DNA from 3 places in the Mesorhizobium sp. LNJC394B00 genome. Region 3 is predicted to be linked to each of the others. Evidence: predicted binding sites of a transcription regulator. Region 3 holds the regulator's gene; each other region holds the start of a gene.

Region 1 (5,235 bases), on a different contig from region 3:
CACATCGCGGCCATCGGCCAGCGCCAGCTTCGCCTGGATCGGCAGGCCGGCAAGGGCGCGGCGCATGGCTTCCAGGCTGGCCTTGAGGATATTGCTGCCGTCAATGCCTTCGGCGCTGACCGAGGCCATCGACACGCCGAGCGCTGACCCCAGGATTTTCAGGAACAGCGCCTCGCGCTGCAAATGGTTGAGCCGTTTGGAATCGTCTAGCCCGTCGGGAATGTTGGCGGGATCGAGGATCACCGCCGCCGCCACCACCGGCCCGGCCAGCGGACCGCGGCCGGCCTCGTCCATGCCTGCCACCGGCCACAGGCCTTCAGCCATCGCCTTCGTCTCGAAGGAGAAGTCGGGCTTTTCGACGATTTCTAAAAGAAGCGGAGAATCGGAACGCGCGCGAGCCATGTTGCGGCGAGGTTCGCATCGGCTCCGATTCTCCGCAAGTCCCTCCAGGGTCGAGTGGGGCAAGACCGGGAGGGCACCGTCTGCAGGCCGGGGGACAGGCCGGACGGGATTCTTGGGTCGCCTGCCAACCACGAGGGCAGGGCAGGCGCTACTCTCAGAGCAGCATCAGCTGCTCGGTCGCCTTGGCGGCGGCGACAAACTGGTCGGTTCGGAGCGTGCGCCGCTCGGCGTTGAGGCCGAGCCGCTTGGCCGTGATCTCGAAGCGCCGGCCGATCTGCCAGGCATAGGGGCCGGCGCCTTTCATCCGCTTGCCCCATTCCGAATCATAGTCCTTGCCGTCGCGCATCGAACGGATCAGCGACATCACGTGCCGGTAGCGGTCGGGATAGTGGCGCAGCAGCCAGTCCTTGAAGATCGGCGCCACCTCGAGCGGCAGGCGCAGGATGACATAGCCGGCCTCGCGGGCGCCTGCGGCGCGTGCCGAATCGAGGATACGCTCCATCTCCTGGTCGGTCAGGCCGGGAATGATCGGCGCCACCATGACAGAGGCCGGGATGCCGGCATCGGAAAGCTGCCGGATTGCCTCAAGCCGCTTGGTCGGCGTCGACGCGCGTGGCTCCATGGTGCGCGCCAGCATGCGGTCCATCGTCGTCACCGACAGCGCCACCTTGGCCAAGCCCCGTTCGGCCATGCGCGACAAGATGTCGATGTCGCGCGTCACCAGATGGGATTTGGTGACGATGCCGACCGGATGGCCGCGCGCCTCCAGCACTTCGAGGATCTCGCGCATAATCCGGTATTGTTTCTCGATCGGCTGGTAGGGATCGGTGTTGGTGCCGATCGCGATGGTGCGCGGCTGATAGCCATCCTTCGACAGTTCCTTGTCGAGCAGCCGCGCCGCATCCGGCTTGGCAAACAGCTTCGCTTCGAAATCCAGCCCCGGCGACAGGCCCATGAAGGAATGCGTCGGCCGGGCGAAACAATAGACGCAGCCATGCTCGCAGCCGCGATAGGGGTTGATCGAGCGGTCGAAGGAAATGTCGGGCGATTCGTTGCGGGTGATGATGGTGCGCGGCTTCTCGACCTGCACTTCGGTCTTGAACGGCGGCAATTCCTCCAGCGAATTCCAGCCGTCGTCGAACACATGCCGGCTGACCGGCTCGAACCGGCCGGACGGGTTGATGCCCGCGGAACGGCCGCGGTTGCGATCCGGACGGACGCGCATGCCGCTCTGTTCGATCATCGCATTGGCCATCTCGGCTCGCCCTGCTCCGAAAGCAGCAATGTCCGCACGCACGATATGTTCCATTTTGGCCCTTTCCCAAGGACTGTCGGCTGGCTGTCGAATCGCTCTGTTCATGAAAATAATCCTATTTCGCTGATGAGAACAAAGCAAGAACTTTTTCGTTGGGCCATGCAAAACTGGCGCTGCGCCGGGCTTTCCGCTATTCGGCTAAAAATGCTCAGCGTTCTCATCGAAACCCGGGATGACGAAGAAGGCCTTGCCCGCACGCTCGCCTCGTTGATCGGCGGCGCGGTCGAGGGCGTGGTGCGCGATGTCATCGTCTGCGACACCGGCTCGACCGACCAGACGCATCGGGTTGCCGATCATGCCGGCTGCCACTTCGTGGCCGGCGGCATTGCCGCGGGAATCAGGCAGGCGAAGGGTGACTGGCTGCTGTTTCTGGAACCCGGCGCAAGGCTGGCGGAGGGCTGGATCGACGACGTTGTCGCTCACACGGCGCGGCAAACCATGCCGGCGCGCTTTTCCCGTGCGCGCGGCAGCCGCACGCCGTTCCTGTCACGGGTGTTTTCGGGCAACCGGGCGCTGGCCGAAGGGCTGGTCATCAGCAAGCGCCAGGCCGCTGCCCTGTCGAAGAACGCGCACAGCGCCGAAGCCCTTGCGCGCGGTCTCGCCACCAGGCGGCTCGACGCCGAAATCTGGCTGGCGCCGAAGAAGTGATCTTTCTCCCTTTTCCCGTTCCCAGGGAGAAGGGTGCCCGAAGGGCGGATGAGGGGCAGCGTCGGCGCCTCATCCGCATTGGCACGGTCGCAGCACCATCCCTCTTTTTCGCCGCAAAAAGCTATTGTGCATTGCACAAAAGCTGACGCGGGATTAGCATTCCGTTGATGCGGGATATCGGGGCTTGGGTAGTGCCGGAGCGGTAAGCAAGCGCCGCGTCGTCGTTGCTGCCGTTCATATCTGAGGACCCCGATGAACCTTTCGTCCCCTGACAAATCCGGCGCCCCCAGTCTGGAAGCCATTGCCCGCAACGGCAGCCAGCTCCGCCGCATTGCGGTGCGTATCCCGACCTATCTGTCCGACCTGCGCGAAAATCCCGCATGGCTGCCGATGTTCGTGCTTGCCCGCACCATGCCGGCGCGCAAACTGCACTGGCTTGGCGCCAAAGCCGCGCGCCCCGCGCAGAGTGCCGGAGCGACGATGTTCAGGGGCGTCGACCTCAAGTCGATCGTCGCGGCGCTGCGCGCCGATGGCCTGTTCTCCGGACTGGTCCTTCCGCAGGCAATCCACGAAGAGATCGCCAGCTTTGCTCAGAGCACGCCGTGCTTCGGCAATTTCGACCGCCGGCTCGAATTCATGCCCGGAGAACACGCAGAAGCCGAGAAGCGGTTCGGCCGCTCTTTGCTCAGCGGCCACTATTTCGAGCGCATCCTCAGCTGCAAGGCAGCACTCGCCATCCAAAACGATCCGCTGCTGCTCGACATCGCCCAGCACTATCTGGGCGGGCAGGCAAAGCTGATCACCACGCGTGTCTGGTGGAGTTTTCCGACCGGCGAGGCTTCCGACGCCGACAAGAACCTTGCCTCGCTCGGCAAATATCATTTCGATCTCGACGACTGGCGGATGCTGAAATTCTTCTTCTATCTCAAGCCCTGCGATGCCGGCACCGGCCCGCATGTCTATGTCAAAGGCAGCCACAACAGGCGCAGCCTCAAGCACCAGTTGACGCTGCTGGTCGGCCATCCGGCGCAAGACGTGCTCAAGGTCTATGGCGACGACAGCCCGGTCACGCTGACCGGTGAGGCCGGCCTCGGCTTCGTCGAGGACCCGTTCGGCTTCCACATGGGCACTGTGCCGTCCACCACGCCACGGCTGATGATGGAGGTCGGCTTCGGCGTCTCGCCGCCCTCGCGCCGCCGCTTCCACGGCGAACCGGTCATCCGCTGAGGCCGGAGCGGATCTCGACCGGCATCCAGCGCGCTTGCCGCCGGGCAATGCGACCCTCTTTGTTCTCGGCATCATAGTCCATCGGGACCGGCTCGCGGTTGAACCGCGGCCGGTCATCCAGCGCATTGACGATGACGATCGCTCTCGGTTCGCCGTCGGTGGTCACAGCAGCGACATAGACGCCGCAGTCCCGGCAGATGAGATAATCGGCGGTGCGCAATCCGAACCGGTATCGGTGCAGCCGGGCCTCGTCCTCGACCGCGACGATCAATCGCCCCCGCGGATCGGCGGCGGCGCGTGAGCCATGCCGGACGCAGAAGGCGCATTGGCAGGCGCGGATCTCCATCTCGGACGGCTCGATTCCGGTTTCGAATGTCAGGTGGATGTTGCCGCAATGGCAGCCGCCGCGATACGCAGTCATGGCATCTTTCCGCCTCAAGGACCTAGTGGCAGATTACCCGCCTGGCGGCCTTCAGGAAATGATCCTTTCGCAGGCGCAGCCGCCATTCTGCCTGACAAGGCAGCACTTGGCCGGCACTTTGCCTTGGTTTACGAGGCGGCCTTGCCGCGCCGCAAATGCTCGTCCAGGCGCGGCATGATCTCGACGAAGTTGCAGGGCATGTGGCGGTAGTCGAGCTGCGGTTTCAGGATGCCGTCCCAGGCGTCCTTGCAGGCGCCGGGCGAGCCCGGCAGCACGAAGACGAAGGTGGCGTTGACGACGCCGCCCGTCGCCCGGCTCTGCACTGTCGAGGTGCCGATCTTGTCGTAGGAAATGCGGTGGAACACTTCGGAAAAGCCATCCATGCGCTTCTCGAAGATCGGCTCCAGCGCCTCCGGCGTCACGTCGCGGCCGGTAAAACCGGTGCCGCCGGTGGTGATGACGACATCGATGTCCTTGTCGCGCGACCAGCCCAGCACTTTGTCGCGGATTTTCTCCCGGTCGTCAGTGACGATGTCGCGCGCGGCCAGGACATGGCCGGCCTCGACGATGCGATCGGCCAGCGTCCGCCCTGATTTGTCGTCGGCAAGGCTGCGCGTATCGGACACCGTCAGCACCGCGATGCGCACCGGGATGAACGGGCGGCTCTCGTCAATTTTGGCCATCGGCCCCCTCCGAAGCGATGCTTCGTGTCGCGGCGACAAACCACTCCGGTTCGCGGCTGCGAATCTCGGCGGCGGCGCGCTTGGCGACATTGCCGGTCTCGAACAGCCCGAAGCATGTGGCGCCGGAGCCCGACATGCGCGAAAATCCCGATCCGGCCCGGTTCAGCAGGGAAACCGCTCGGCCGATGGGCGGCTGGATCGCCTGCGCCGCCGATTCGAGATCGTTGCGGGTGATCTCCAGCCAGTTGCGGACGCTGTGGAAGTCAAATGCACGCGGCAGCGGCGGCAATCCCTCATTGTCGCGTTTCTCAAGTGCGTTGAACACATCAGGCGTCGAGACGGCGACGCCGGGATTGACCAGCACCAAAGCGAGCGCCGGAAAATCCGGCACCAGCGACAGCTCGTCGCCGACGCCACGCGCAACCAGCGGTTTTGCCGCAAGACACATCGGCACGTCGGCGCCGAGCGTGAGACCGATCCGGCTCAGTTCGGCCTCGCCGATGTCGAGCCCCCAGGTCCGCACAAGACCCTGCAATACC
Region 2 (5,235 bases), on a different contig from region 3:
AAAGTCCCCGCAGACGGCTGCTGGGCCGCTGGCGGGCAGCGGCTACTTGCTGACGATCCAACCCATCAAACCTTGGGACTAAACATCTAGGCCTCGGAATGCAGAGCGGAGAACGTCGGCTTGAAACGCGGAGACGGCAACAGTAGACGGGTCGGCATCTTCCCAGCCTCGCGCCACGTCATCGCGATGACGTTGACGAAGGCGCTCGCGTGAGGCTCGGATGGCCCTGCGCGATTGATCCATGTCCCGGCTAAATGTGGCGGATTCCGCCATGGACTTCTTGCGCATCAGCAAGGTGGCCGTAGTGGCCGCTTGAGCGATATCTATGAGCTTTGCAACCATCGCAGCCTCCCTCAAAGCAATGGTAAACGCCACATTAATAAGCCCGCCGAAACTCTCTCTGCAATGAAAAGAGTTGTACGATTTTTACGAATTCCCGCACCTTCAGTGATGCCGGACCGCTGCTATCCTCGCTCTTGTTCTGTCATCGCAATGAAGGACGACATCTTCGAGCAGCCGTCGCACACCTGTTGCATGAAAAAAGCTGTAGGCGTTTATAGGTGCCCGGGGAATCCGCCGTTTGTTTGCGTTGTGGAGCGGGACAAAGCAAGTTTCCTCACTCAGGCTGCCTACCGTGAAGCGGGGCACAAGCCCGACTTCCACGCGTTGCCGTGGGAAGCTGAACACAGGGCCGTCAAAGAAAGGCAGGTGAACGGGACGGCGCTCGCTGAACGGGACGGCGCTCGCTGAACGCGCCGGCTGCCTTCACGTTCACAACCGGCGCGCCGCTGGTGCGGCTTCTCAGGCGCGCTCCATCGCAGAAGGGAAGGCATCAGCTGCAGCACTGCTGGCCTTTTCCCACACGAAGGCTTGCGCGCATCGCTCTCCCACGGTGTCGGTAAAGTTGTTTACTCGACCGACAAGAGAGTTGGTTTTTCAAACTCCGGACGCTTGCGTTCCGATCAAAGCAGCCGCAACACACGGCCCTCGTTGTTGAACAGAACGAGCGGTTGAAATGGTGAAGTCGCGTCTACCCATTGGGCGGCGACTCGTTTCGGAAGTAGGGAACTTGCGACACACCTCAACTCGACCTGATCTTCTGGCGGCCTTTGGCGCGAGGCGTCGCCCGAAGTAACCGCGAAAGCAACAAAGGAAACGGACCCAACTGGTCCGAAAAACCGTTTGCCTGTTGTCAGCAAGGATCGGTCCCTCCATGCTCTGACCGCTGCAAACACTGGCGTGGAGAAGCCTCGATGTCACAGACCGATGAAAGTCTTATTACCGCTACCATCGAAGGTTACGTTTTGGCCATGTCCACCGGTGCCGAAGAAGGGCTGCGGGCAGCCTTCCACCCACGCGCATCAATCATCGGTAACTTCCAGGGCGCGGTCGAATGGCTGAGTGTCGATGCCTATGTCGGCGAGGTGATGGGTGCGGGCTTGCCGCCGAACACCAGCCCCAACTGGACAGTCGCATCGCTCGACATTACGGGCGATGCAGCCACTGTGAAGGTTGAGGACGAATTTGGAACCACAAGGTTCACCGACTATCTTTCCCTGCTCAAGATCGCAGGAGAATGGAAGATCGTTAGCAAACTCTACCACCTTCACCATTAGGACCGTCCAGATCACAGGCCAAATACCGCTAAGCTGGCGATCTCCTGTCGTAGGTCTCCCAGCGCCTTTAGAGCTTGAGCTCACTCCTTAGCGCGTCGATTCGCTTCGAGGCCTCGGCTTTGCTTAGATCTTCAGCGTAGCTTCTGTCGTCGCCCGCCTGCTCACATAATGTTTTCAAGTAGGAAGCTTGCGACGGAGTCATTGGCTCGTCACCAGTCGTCCATTCGTCAGGATCCTTGCTGATAGTTTCGCTTTTGGCTCGGGGTGAAGTTTGCATGACGCTCTCCATGTTGGGAACGGCACAACGTGTTTGATCTGCTTTTGTTCCACATGCTTGAAGTGTGTGAGATTGCGAGGGCATAGGTGTTCACGACTGCAAGTTTACCCGTGCTGGAACAATCCGACGAGATTGCTTAGCTTCCGCTCGCGGTCGCCAACGATGAGCCGACGCCAACTCTGCGCGACGTCGAAAGACCCTCCGCGCCCGCAATTTACCCCAACGGTGAGGAGACAATCCCCATGAAAGCAATCGTAGCGACGGACCGGACTGCAGGAACGGCCGGGATGAAGTTGGTGGAACTGCCCGAGCCTCAGGCGGCAATTAACGACGTGGTCGTACAGGTTCATGCGGCAGGATTCGTCAACACCGAACTGGAGTGGCCCTCGACGTGGGCCGACCGAGCCTTCCGTGACAGGACCTCTTCGATCCTCGGCCACGAGCTGGCTGGTGTGGTCACTGCGCTCGGCTACGGCACCACGGGGCTTTCAATCGGTCAGCGAGTGTTCGGCCTCGCCGACTGGCATCGCGACGGCACCCTCGCCGAGTATGTTGCCATGGAGGCACGCAATCTCGCGCCACTGCCCGGCGACGTCGACTTCACGGTGGGCGCGAGCCTGCCGATCTCCGGCCTGACCGCCTGGCAGGGGCTGTTCCAGCACGGCCGCCTTCAGGCGGGGCAGAGCGTTCTCGCGCATGGCGCTGCCGGTGCCGTCGGTTCGATGGTGGCGCAGCTTGCAAGGGAGGCCGGAGCCTATGTCATCGGCACCGGACGCGCCGCCGACTGCCAGAAGGCGCTCGACTTCGGTGCAAATGAATTCGTCGACCTCGGAAATGACACGCTGGAAGACGTCGGCGGTGTCGATCTGGTGTTCGATGTCATTGGCGGCGACATCCAGAAGCGGTCCGCAACGCTGGTCCGGGCCGGAGGAACGCTTGTGACAGCCGTCGGACCAACGGATATTCGACCTGCAGACGGCCTGGCGATTGACTTTGTCGTCGAGGCTGATCGAGCCCAGCTTTCTGAGATAGTTCAACGAATCCGGGATGGACGACTGCGGACGAACATCGGCAAAGTCTCGAGCCTGGACGATGCCGTCGCGACCTTCAACTCGACCAAGCGACGCACGGGAAAGACGGTTATCCGCGTTCGTCCGTGAGAACTTGGGAGAGGAGGCGAGTCCTCTCTCCTTAAGGTCGCGTCAGGCAGCTGACACGGTGAGGTGCAAATCAGCGCCTGTCGCGGAATGTAGCCATTGTAGGCAGGCGAGGAATTCGCGTCGTCCATCGTAACCCGATGAGCTGGTTTGCCAAACAGGGGAGTCGAAATCCTTCATGTGTTGTAAGGCCGCGATGGGGGCTCTGCAAGAGTGATACGATTGCCGTCAGGGTCTGCGATCTGGGCAATCTTCCCGTAGTCACCCTCCGATTCACCTGTGAGCGTCACGCCACTTTCTTCAAGCGACCTTCGGGCTTTGTCCATTTTGGGGACCACAATAGTCAGTCTGCCGGACCCAGCATTTTCCTTATCCTGGAAGATTTGCAAGTTGGCGCCTGCGATGTTGCGCCATTGGATCAACCCGTCCATGGGGCGATCATCAGGCCTCCGCTCGAATAGCCGGGTATAGAACTCCTCCGCTTTGTCCATCCTTGCTGTGGCGAGCACGGCGTAAAATCCTTGGATTTGCATTCACATGCCTCGAGCAAATGCGGTGTTTGCGGGAACCTGCTTTGTACGTTTCCGACTCTTGCCTTTTTCGGAAAGTGACCCACAGAATAGCTGATGAGGTTCTATCTCTCTGGGAGGATGGGATGGACATTCAAGCACCTGTTCGGCCTACGCAGCAAACGGCCAAGGAGCTGGTCCGCGAGGTCCTGTTGGGCTCACAACCCGGCAACATACTTCCGTCAAGGCGACCATTGCAGCGGTGCCCGAGCGCCGGCCGCGATCTTCTCGAAACTGACTGCCAGTTAGTCGAAATGATCGTCGATTCAGCCTCCGTTTGGGGACTGTTCATCGCCTTCAACGCTCGAGAAGCGTGATGCCCCACCGTTGGTTCAACCCTCCAGTTTATGTGAAGACCGAGCGCCCGGGGCTTCGCCTTGGTGTCAACCGGGTTGATGCCGCCGCTGAGGAGCTCCTAAAATGGTCCAATCGTGGCCCCAAGTGGCGGCTGGCGGCCGAGGCTTGCCTATCTGCGATGGATGGCAAGATGCTGGGTAACGACTTCCGGCTGCTGTTCGAGGCCGCGGCCGATGAAGAGGAGATGCTGCTGCCGGATTAACAACGCTATACGCAACGGGACCACTCGGGTCTGTTTTCGCGTTGGCGGCCGGCGAATTCACCAGCGCAACGGGCATCTATGCCGTCCGGCTACCGAGCGACGCCCCAGATGGACAGTTGTTCGCCGGTGGGCTTACCATAGGGCCGGGGGGTGACCGATGGAGGTCACATGGTTGATGAAGAGCATCGCCGCGAACGGAGGCAGCGGGTGCTTAAAGGCGCCTCAATCATCAGCGGAATTACAAACTCCGAGATCAGTTGCACCATTCGGAACCAAAACAGTGGCGGAGCTGAGCTCAAAGTCCCGGTGGAAGCGCGTGTCCCTGAGCGGTTTGTGCTTTACGTGCCGACCGACGGCGTTGCCTACCAAGCAGTCCTGCGGTGGCGCAGGAACGACCGAATTGGGGTTCAATTTACAGGAACGTTGCCGAAGCCGCGTCTCCACTATGGCTAAGCAGCGCCGGTGCATTGGCTTTGCGAAATTTGGACACTATCCGGCGCTCCGCACGTGTTTCAGGGCAGTCGTACTTTAGAGGTTACCCTAGGGAACCCTCGCCTCAGGTCGACACGGCCAGAAGGCTGAAGATGCCGGGAATATTCCTCGTCCAGATAGTTAGCCAGACGCCCACGCGCTGCGGGGGTATTACCCAGTGAAGACGTCAAACAACGTCCAGCTTTCGGCGGGTTCAAGTCGTAGCTTTGGGAAGCCATGCCGTCGCTAGGTAAGTCTGCGGTCCAGTTCTCAAGCAGTGATCGACATTCGACATTCCTGTTGGAGGAGTGCGGGTTCTACAGCAGATTCGGTTTCAAGGATCGCGAGGGGTTGGCTTAATGCATCATGAGCGACCCAGCATTCTCAGAAACCGGCACCCGTCTGCGCAGCCCTATGATGCAGATAGGTAGAGTCAAAATCTGCGGCGCGAACGAGCCCTGCCCAGTCGGGCGCATGAAAACGCGAGCCAAGGGTAGATATCAGACCGTCGCGTCGAAGGTCCTGAAGCACTCGGTTCACGTGCACGGAGGAGAGGCCAAGTGCGTCGCCAAGTGCAGCCTGCGTT
Region 3 (5,235 bases):
CCGGAGCTCTGGACGGTCCGCACCCGGCTCTAGAGCATTTCACCGTTTAACGGAAACGGCGAAATGCTCTAGCTCTTTGATTGACGCAATGTCGGACGGAAAACCGCTTCACACTTTTCCTGAAATTGCTCTAGTTTCTCACGTAACCGCGGTCTTCACCGCGAAGCGGGCGTCCTGCCAGGCGCCGGTGCGCAAAATATCCTCCAGCGCTTCGACCGCCTGCCAGACATCGCCATAACCGACATAGAGCGGCGTGAAGCCGAAACGGATGGTCGACGGCGCCCGAAAATCGCCGATCACGCCGCGCTCGATCAGCGCCCGCATCACCTGATAGCCATGCGGGTGGAGGAACGACACCTGGCTGCCGCGCTGGCTGCCGTCGCGAGGACTTTCCAGTTCAAGCCGGTAGGCGCCGCATCTGGCTTCGACGAGCTGGATAAACAGGTCGGTCAGTGCGATGCTTTTTCTGCGCACCGCCGCCATGTCGACGTCGTTCCAGATATCGAGCGCGCCCTTGAGCGCCCGCATCGACAGCACCGGCTGCGTTCCGCACAGGAAGCGGCGGATGCCGCTGCCGACGGCAAAGCCCTGCTCGAAGGCAAACGGCCGCGCATGCCCCCACCAGCCGCTGAGCGGCTGGCTGATATCACCATGGTGGCGCTCAGCCGCGTAGATGAAGGCCGGCGAGCCCGGGCCGCCATTGAGGTATTTGTAGGTGCAGCCGACGGCGAAATCGGCATTGGCACGGTCAAGTTCGACCGGCAAGGCGCCGGCCGTGTGGCAGAGATCCCAGATGATCAGCGCGCCGGCGTCATGTGCCTTGCGCGTCAGCGCCGTCATGTCGCGCAACTGGCCGGATTTGTAGTTGACGTGGTTGACCAGGATGACGGCAACGCTGTCGTCGATCAGCTCCTCGATTGCCGCCGCGTCGACGCCCTCCAGCCGCAGCCGCGTTCCCGGCCGGGTCGAGGCGACGCCTTCGGCCATGTAGAGGTCGGTCGGGAAACTGTCGCCCTCGGCAACGATGACCGACCGATCCGGCCGCATGCCGAGCGCTGCGTGCAGCAGCTTGTAGACGTTGATCGAGGTTGTGTCGCAGACCACCGTCTGCCCATCAGCCGCGCCGATCAGTCGCCCGAGCTGATCTCCGAGTTCCACCGGCATGTTGAACCAGCCGGCGGTGTTCCAGGCGCGAATGAGGTCGTGCGCCCATTCCTGCGTGGCGGCCTGCTGCAGTTCGCTGAAGACGACCGCTGACGCGGCGCCCAGGGAATTGCCGTCGAGATAAATCACGCCTTGCGGCAAGACAAAGCGTTCGCGCATGGAGCGCAGCGGATCGGCGGCATCCATTGCTTCGATTGTAGCGAGATCGGGTGTCGTGCTCATGATCCGGCGCCCCTCCATGGACAAACGCGCGCGGCGGAGCCTGCCGCCCAAACATGCCGGCGATCTTGAGTGGTCGCCCTTGAACTGTCAAACATTATATATAATTCACCCATTGAAAGGCTTTGATATATAATGATCCGCCGAGCGTTTATGTCTGATGGATCACGATGCTGGGTGACGAGCAGACCTCGAAGACGGAAGCGGCCTATCGCCTGCTCAGGCGCGATATTCTTGCGACCCGGCTGGCGCCTGCCGCGCCGTTGAAGCTGAGCACGCTGCGCAACACCTACGGCATCGGCTGGACGCCGTTGCGCGAGGCGCTGTCGCGGCTGGAGGCGGAACGGCTTGTGACCGCCATCAGCAACCGCGGGTTTGCGGTCGCTCCCGTCTCTCGGGCGGAGCTCGAGGATTTGGCGCGTGCGCGGCTGGTGGTCGAACTGCCCCTGCTGGTGGAATCGATCGAGGAGGGCGACCGTGAGTGGGAAGACGCGGTCGTTGCCGCCCACTATCGTCTCTCACGGTGCGGGTCTGTTCTCGACGATCCATCGGATGATGCGGTCGACGCGTGGTACGAAAAACACGATGCCTTCCATGCGGCGCTGCTCAGTGCCGCGACATCCAGCTGGCTGCTGCGCTTCAATGCGACGATTTCCGACCAATTGCATCGCCATCACCGCTTTCTGGGTCTGGCCCCGACGCTGCGCGCCGCCGCCGGCCGCACGGATGGACACCGGAAGGCCGTGGCGGCCCTGCGCGACGCCGTGGCGATCGAACACCATACCGCCCTGATGGAAGCGGCCCTCGATCGCGACGTCGAACGTGCGAAAACTCTGATGACCGCTCACATCGGCTACACGCTGCAGGTCTATGCCCAGAGCGAACCCGGCGCGGATGCTGCGCAGCCCCGTCCGAAAAGGAAGCGGCGGTCGTAGCCGACGCGCAGGGCACTTTGGCTTCGTTTCACCCGTTGCCGGCAAATGGGCGCAGGCGGCGCCCGCAGCGCCGAACGTTACGCTGAACAAAACGTCAACACATTCATTAAACTTTAAAAGGTTGCGGAACACAACTGGAACAGATAGTGTTTGTTCTGGGTTTGTTTTTTCTGATTCTGATTTCAGAACCCTTGGGGGCCGCGATGCTGACGCGCAAACAACATGAGCTTCTGATGTTCATCCATGAACGCCTGAAGGAGAGCGGAATCCCGCCGTCCTTCGACGAGATGAAGGAAGCGCTCGACCTCGCCTCCAAGTCCGGCATCCACCGCCTGATCACGGCGCTTGAGGAGCGCGGTTTCATTCGCCGGCTGCCGAACCGGGCGCGCGCGCTGGAAGTGCTGCGGCTGCCCGACTCGATCGCACCAGGCCTCAATGCGGCGAGGAAGTTTTCGCCGAGCGTGATTCAGGGCAGTCTTGGTCAAACCGGCCAAGGGCAAGGCGGCCAAGGACAAGGCGCGATGGGCCAAGGCGGTCTCGGCCGCCAGATCAAGCCGGGCTCGCCGTCGCGTTCGATGTCGGCCGGCAATGACGATGCCGTTTCCGCGATTTCAATCCCGGTTATGGGACGCATCGCCGCCGGCGTGCCGATCGACGCCATCCAGCATCAGACCCATTCGATCTCGGTGCCGCCCGATATGATCATGGGCGGCGAACACTACGCGCTCGAGGTCAAGGGCGATTCGATGATCGAGGCCGGCATTTTCGATGGCGACACGGTCATCATCCGCAATGCCGACACAGCCAGCCCCGGCGAGATCGTGGTGGCGTTGGTCGACGATGAGGAAGCGACCCTGAAACGCTTCCGCCGCAAGGGCGCCTCGATCGCCCTGGAAGCCGCCAACCCGGCCTACGAGACCCGCATTTTTGGACCGGACAGGGTGAAGGTGCAGGGCAAGCTTGTCGGATTGATCCGGCGCTACTGAGCCGGCTTGGGTTTGTACTTTTCACGCTGGTTGTAAGGCGGCAGGCCGCGCGCTTCGCGGGAGAAGCGGCGTTGCTCGTGCCAGGGGCGATACGGCTTGTCGACGGCGAAGCGGATGGTTGGCGCTGCAGCTGCCGATTGCGGATCGAAGAAGACGGCGGCGCTGCCGTCGCGGGCCAGCTGTTTCTTCGTCACGACCAGCACCAGCGGGTCGCGGCACGGATTGTAGGCGGTGGCGTCATCGATGACGATCAGGCTCGCGAAGGCACAGGCCGGCCGCGCCGTCTTGCGGTCTTTCGCAAGCGCCACAATGGCTCCGGAAGGGTGCCGGGCGATACAGAGATCGCCGGTGCAATAGAAGGGCGAGCCGGGCGGCAGATCGAGCGGATCGAGATCGAACCGCGTATCTGTTGCCTCGAAAATCTCAGGTGGGATAATGGTTTCGGCCCGCAGCGCCCGTTTCCAATTGTCCGTGGTGAATTCGTTGGAGCGTTCGCGGTTGAGGGCGAGTTCGCCGCCACCGATCGGCATGGCCACCAGATGCGCATCCTCGGATATGAGCACGTCGGGCGTAAGCACCTGCGGCTACCGTCAACAGGCCGGCCAGCGCGAAAGGCACGGCCGCCAACCTGAGCCAGGTGGTGGCCATGGTGGCGATGACGAGGGCGACCGCCACCAACAGCACCGAGCGGATGGAGATCAGCCCGACGGCGTCGACCGGCGAGCGCTCGGAAATCCAGGCCGATATAGCGATCATCGCCATCAGACCCTTGCCCATCACATAGAGGAACGGCCCGTCGGCGCCGAACGGCATCGCCAGTGCGCTGAGCACGGCAAAAGGCATGACGATCAACGAAACAATCGGCATCACGGCCAGATTGGCGATCAGGCTGAGCGGCGACACACGCTGAAAATGCCAGATGGCGAACAGCAAGGTTGCACTGCCGGCGATGATCGAGGTCATGGCGAGGCTGCCCATGGCCAGCGCGAATTTTCGCGACAGGAAGCCGACGAAGGAGCGCTTTGCCGGCGGCGTTCTCACCTTGTCGGCGCGGTAATCGGCCCAGCCGGCATAGGCGCCGACAAGGGCGGCGGTGGCAGCAAACGACATCTGGAAGCTGGGACCGACCACCTCGTGCGGCGACACCAGGATGACGGCAATGGCGGAGATCGCCAGATTGCGCATGGTGAGTGCGGCGCGATCAAACAGCACGGCGACAAGCATGACCGCCAGCATGATGAAGCTGCGCTCGGCGGCAACCACGACGCCTGAAATGACGAGATAGGCGGCGATGGAGACGAGTGCTGCCACTGCTGCATATTTCTTGACTGGGCGGCGCGAAGAGAAATCGGGAAACAGCGCAAAGGCGCCACGCAGCAACACCATGATGGTGCCGGCAACCAGCGCCATGTGCAGGCCGGAGATGGAGATGATGTGGTAGATGCCGGTGCGCCGCATCGCTTCGTTGACCTCGTCCGGGATGCCGGCGCGCACCCCGACAATCAACGCCGCGGCAATCTCGCCTTCGGCGCCGCCGATTTTGCCCCTGATATGGTCGGCAATGTTTTCGCGCGCGTTCTCGATTGCCGAGGAGAGCCGCGCGGTCAGCGGCGGCGGTCCCTGCGTAGCAATGGTTTTCGGATTGCCGAGAAAGAAGCCGCTGCCGCCGAAACCGGTGAAATAGCTGTCGAAGGAGAAATCGTAGCTCTCCGGCCGCACCGGACCGGTCGGCGGCAACAGCCTGGCATAGCCGGTGATCAGGGAGCCGGCGGTCATATCGGCGGGAACGGTCCGCGCCGAGAGCCTGACCCGCTCCGGGGCGTAGCGCAGCTCGGGGTAAGCGGTCGAAACCACATCGAGCGTCAGCCTGATGCGGCCGCTTTCCATCTGTTCGAGACTGACGACGCGGCCGGTCAGCCGTGTCTGAATCT

The links. Region 3 encodes LexA, which represses DNA repair genes until DNA is damaged. Its sites were predicted from a motif close to TGTTCNNNNTGTGTTCNG; they were not measured.
Region 1: the regulator LexA is predicted to act here: its motif matches at 1,786-1,803, upstream of X751_RS142930 (PA0069 family radical SAM protein).
Region 2: the regulator LexA is predicted to act here: its motif matches at 1,928-1,945, upstream of X751_RS09840 (DUF3072 domain-containing protein).

What each region holds. Positions count from the first base shown of each region.
Region 1 is NZ_AYWH01000007.1:111,027-116,261, reverse strand. It holds gene X751_RS142925 (ribonuclease HII) at 1-402, opposite strand, end outside; gene X751_RS142930 (PA0069 family radical SAM protein) at 557-1,711, opposite strand; gene X751_RS142935 (glycosyltransferase) at 1,862-2,365, shown strand; gene X751_RS142940 (hypothetical protein) at 2,618-3,592, shown strand; gene X751_RS142945 (aldehyde-activating protein) at 3,582-4,013, opposite strand; gene moaB (molybdenum cofactor biosynthesis protein B) at 4,142-4,696, opposite strand; gene X751_RS142955 (4-(cytidine 5'-diphospho)-2-C-methyl-D-erythritol kinase) at 4,683-5,235, opposite strand, start outside.
Region 2 is NZ_AYWH01000005.1:454,113-459,347, reverse strand. It holds gene X751_RS1000000167055 (hypothetical protein) at 313-750, shown strand; gene X751_RS0133720 (nuclear transport factor 2 family protein) at 1,254-1,616, shown strand; gene X751_RS09840 (DUF3072 domain-containing protein) at 1,684-1,893, opposite strand; gene X751_RS144660 (NADP-dependent oxidoreductase) at 2,136-3,053, shown strand; gene X751_RS144665 (VOC family protein) at 3,227-3,559, opposite strand; gene X751_RS0133710 (DUF982 domain-containing protein) at 3,936-4,178, shown strand; gene X751_RS1000000165820 (PilZ domain-containing protein) at 4,347-4,631, shown strand; gene X751_RS144675 (Crp/Fnr family transcriptional regulator) at 5,034-5,235, opposite strand, start outside.
Region 3 is NZ_AYWH01000004.1:232,600-237,834, forward strand. It holds gene kynA (tryptophan 2,3-dioxygenase) at 1-33, shown strand, start outside; gene kynU (kynureninase) at 139-1,386, opposite strand; gene X751_RS146975 (GntR family transcriptional regulator) at 1,554-2,318, shown strand; gene lexA (transcriptional repressor LexA) at 2,522-3,304, shown strand; partial or broken gene X751_RS01000000163910 (ComEC/Rec2 family competence protein) at 3,298-5,235, opposite strand, start outside.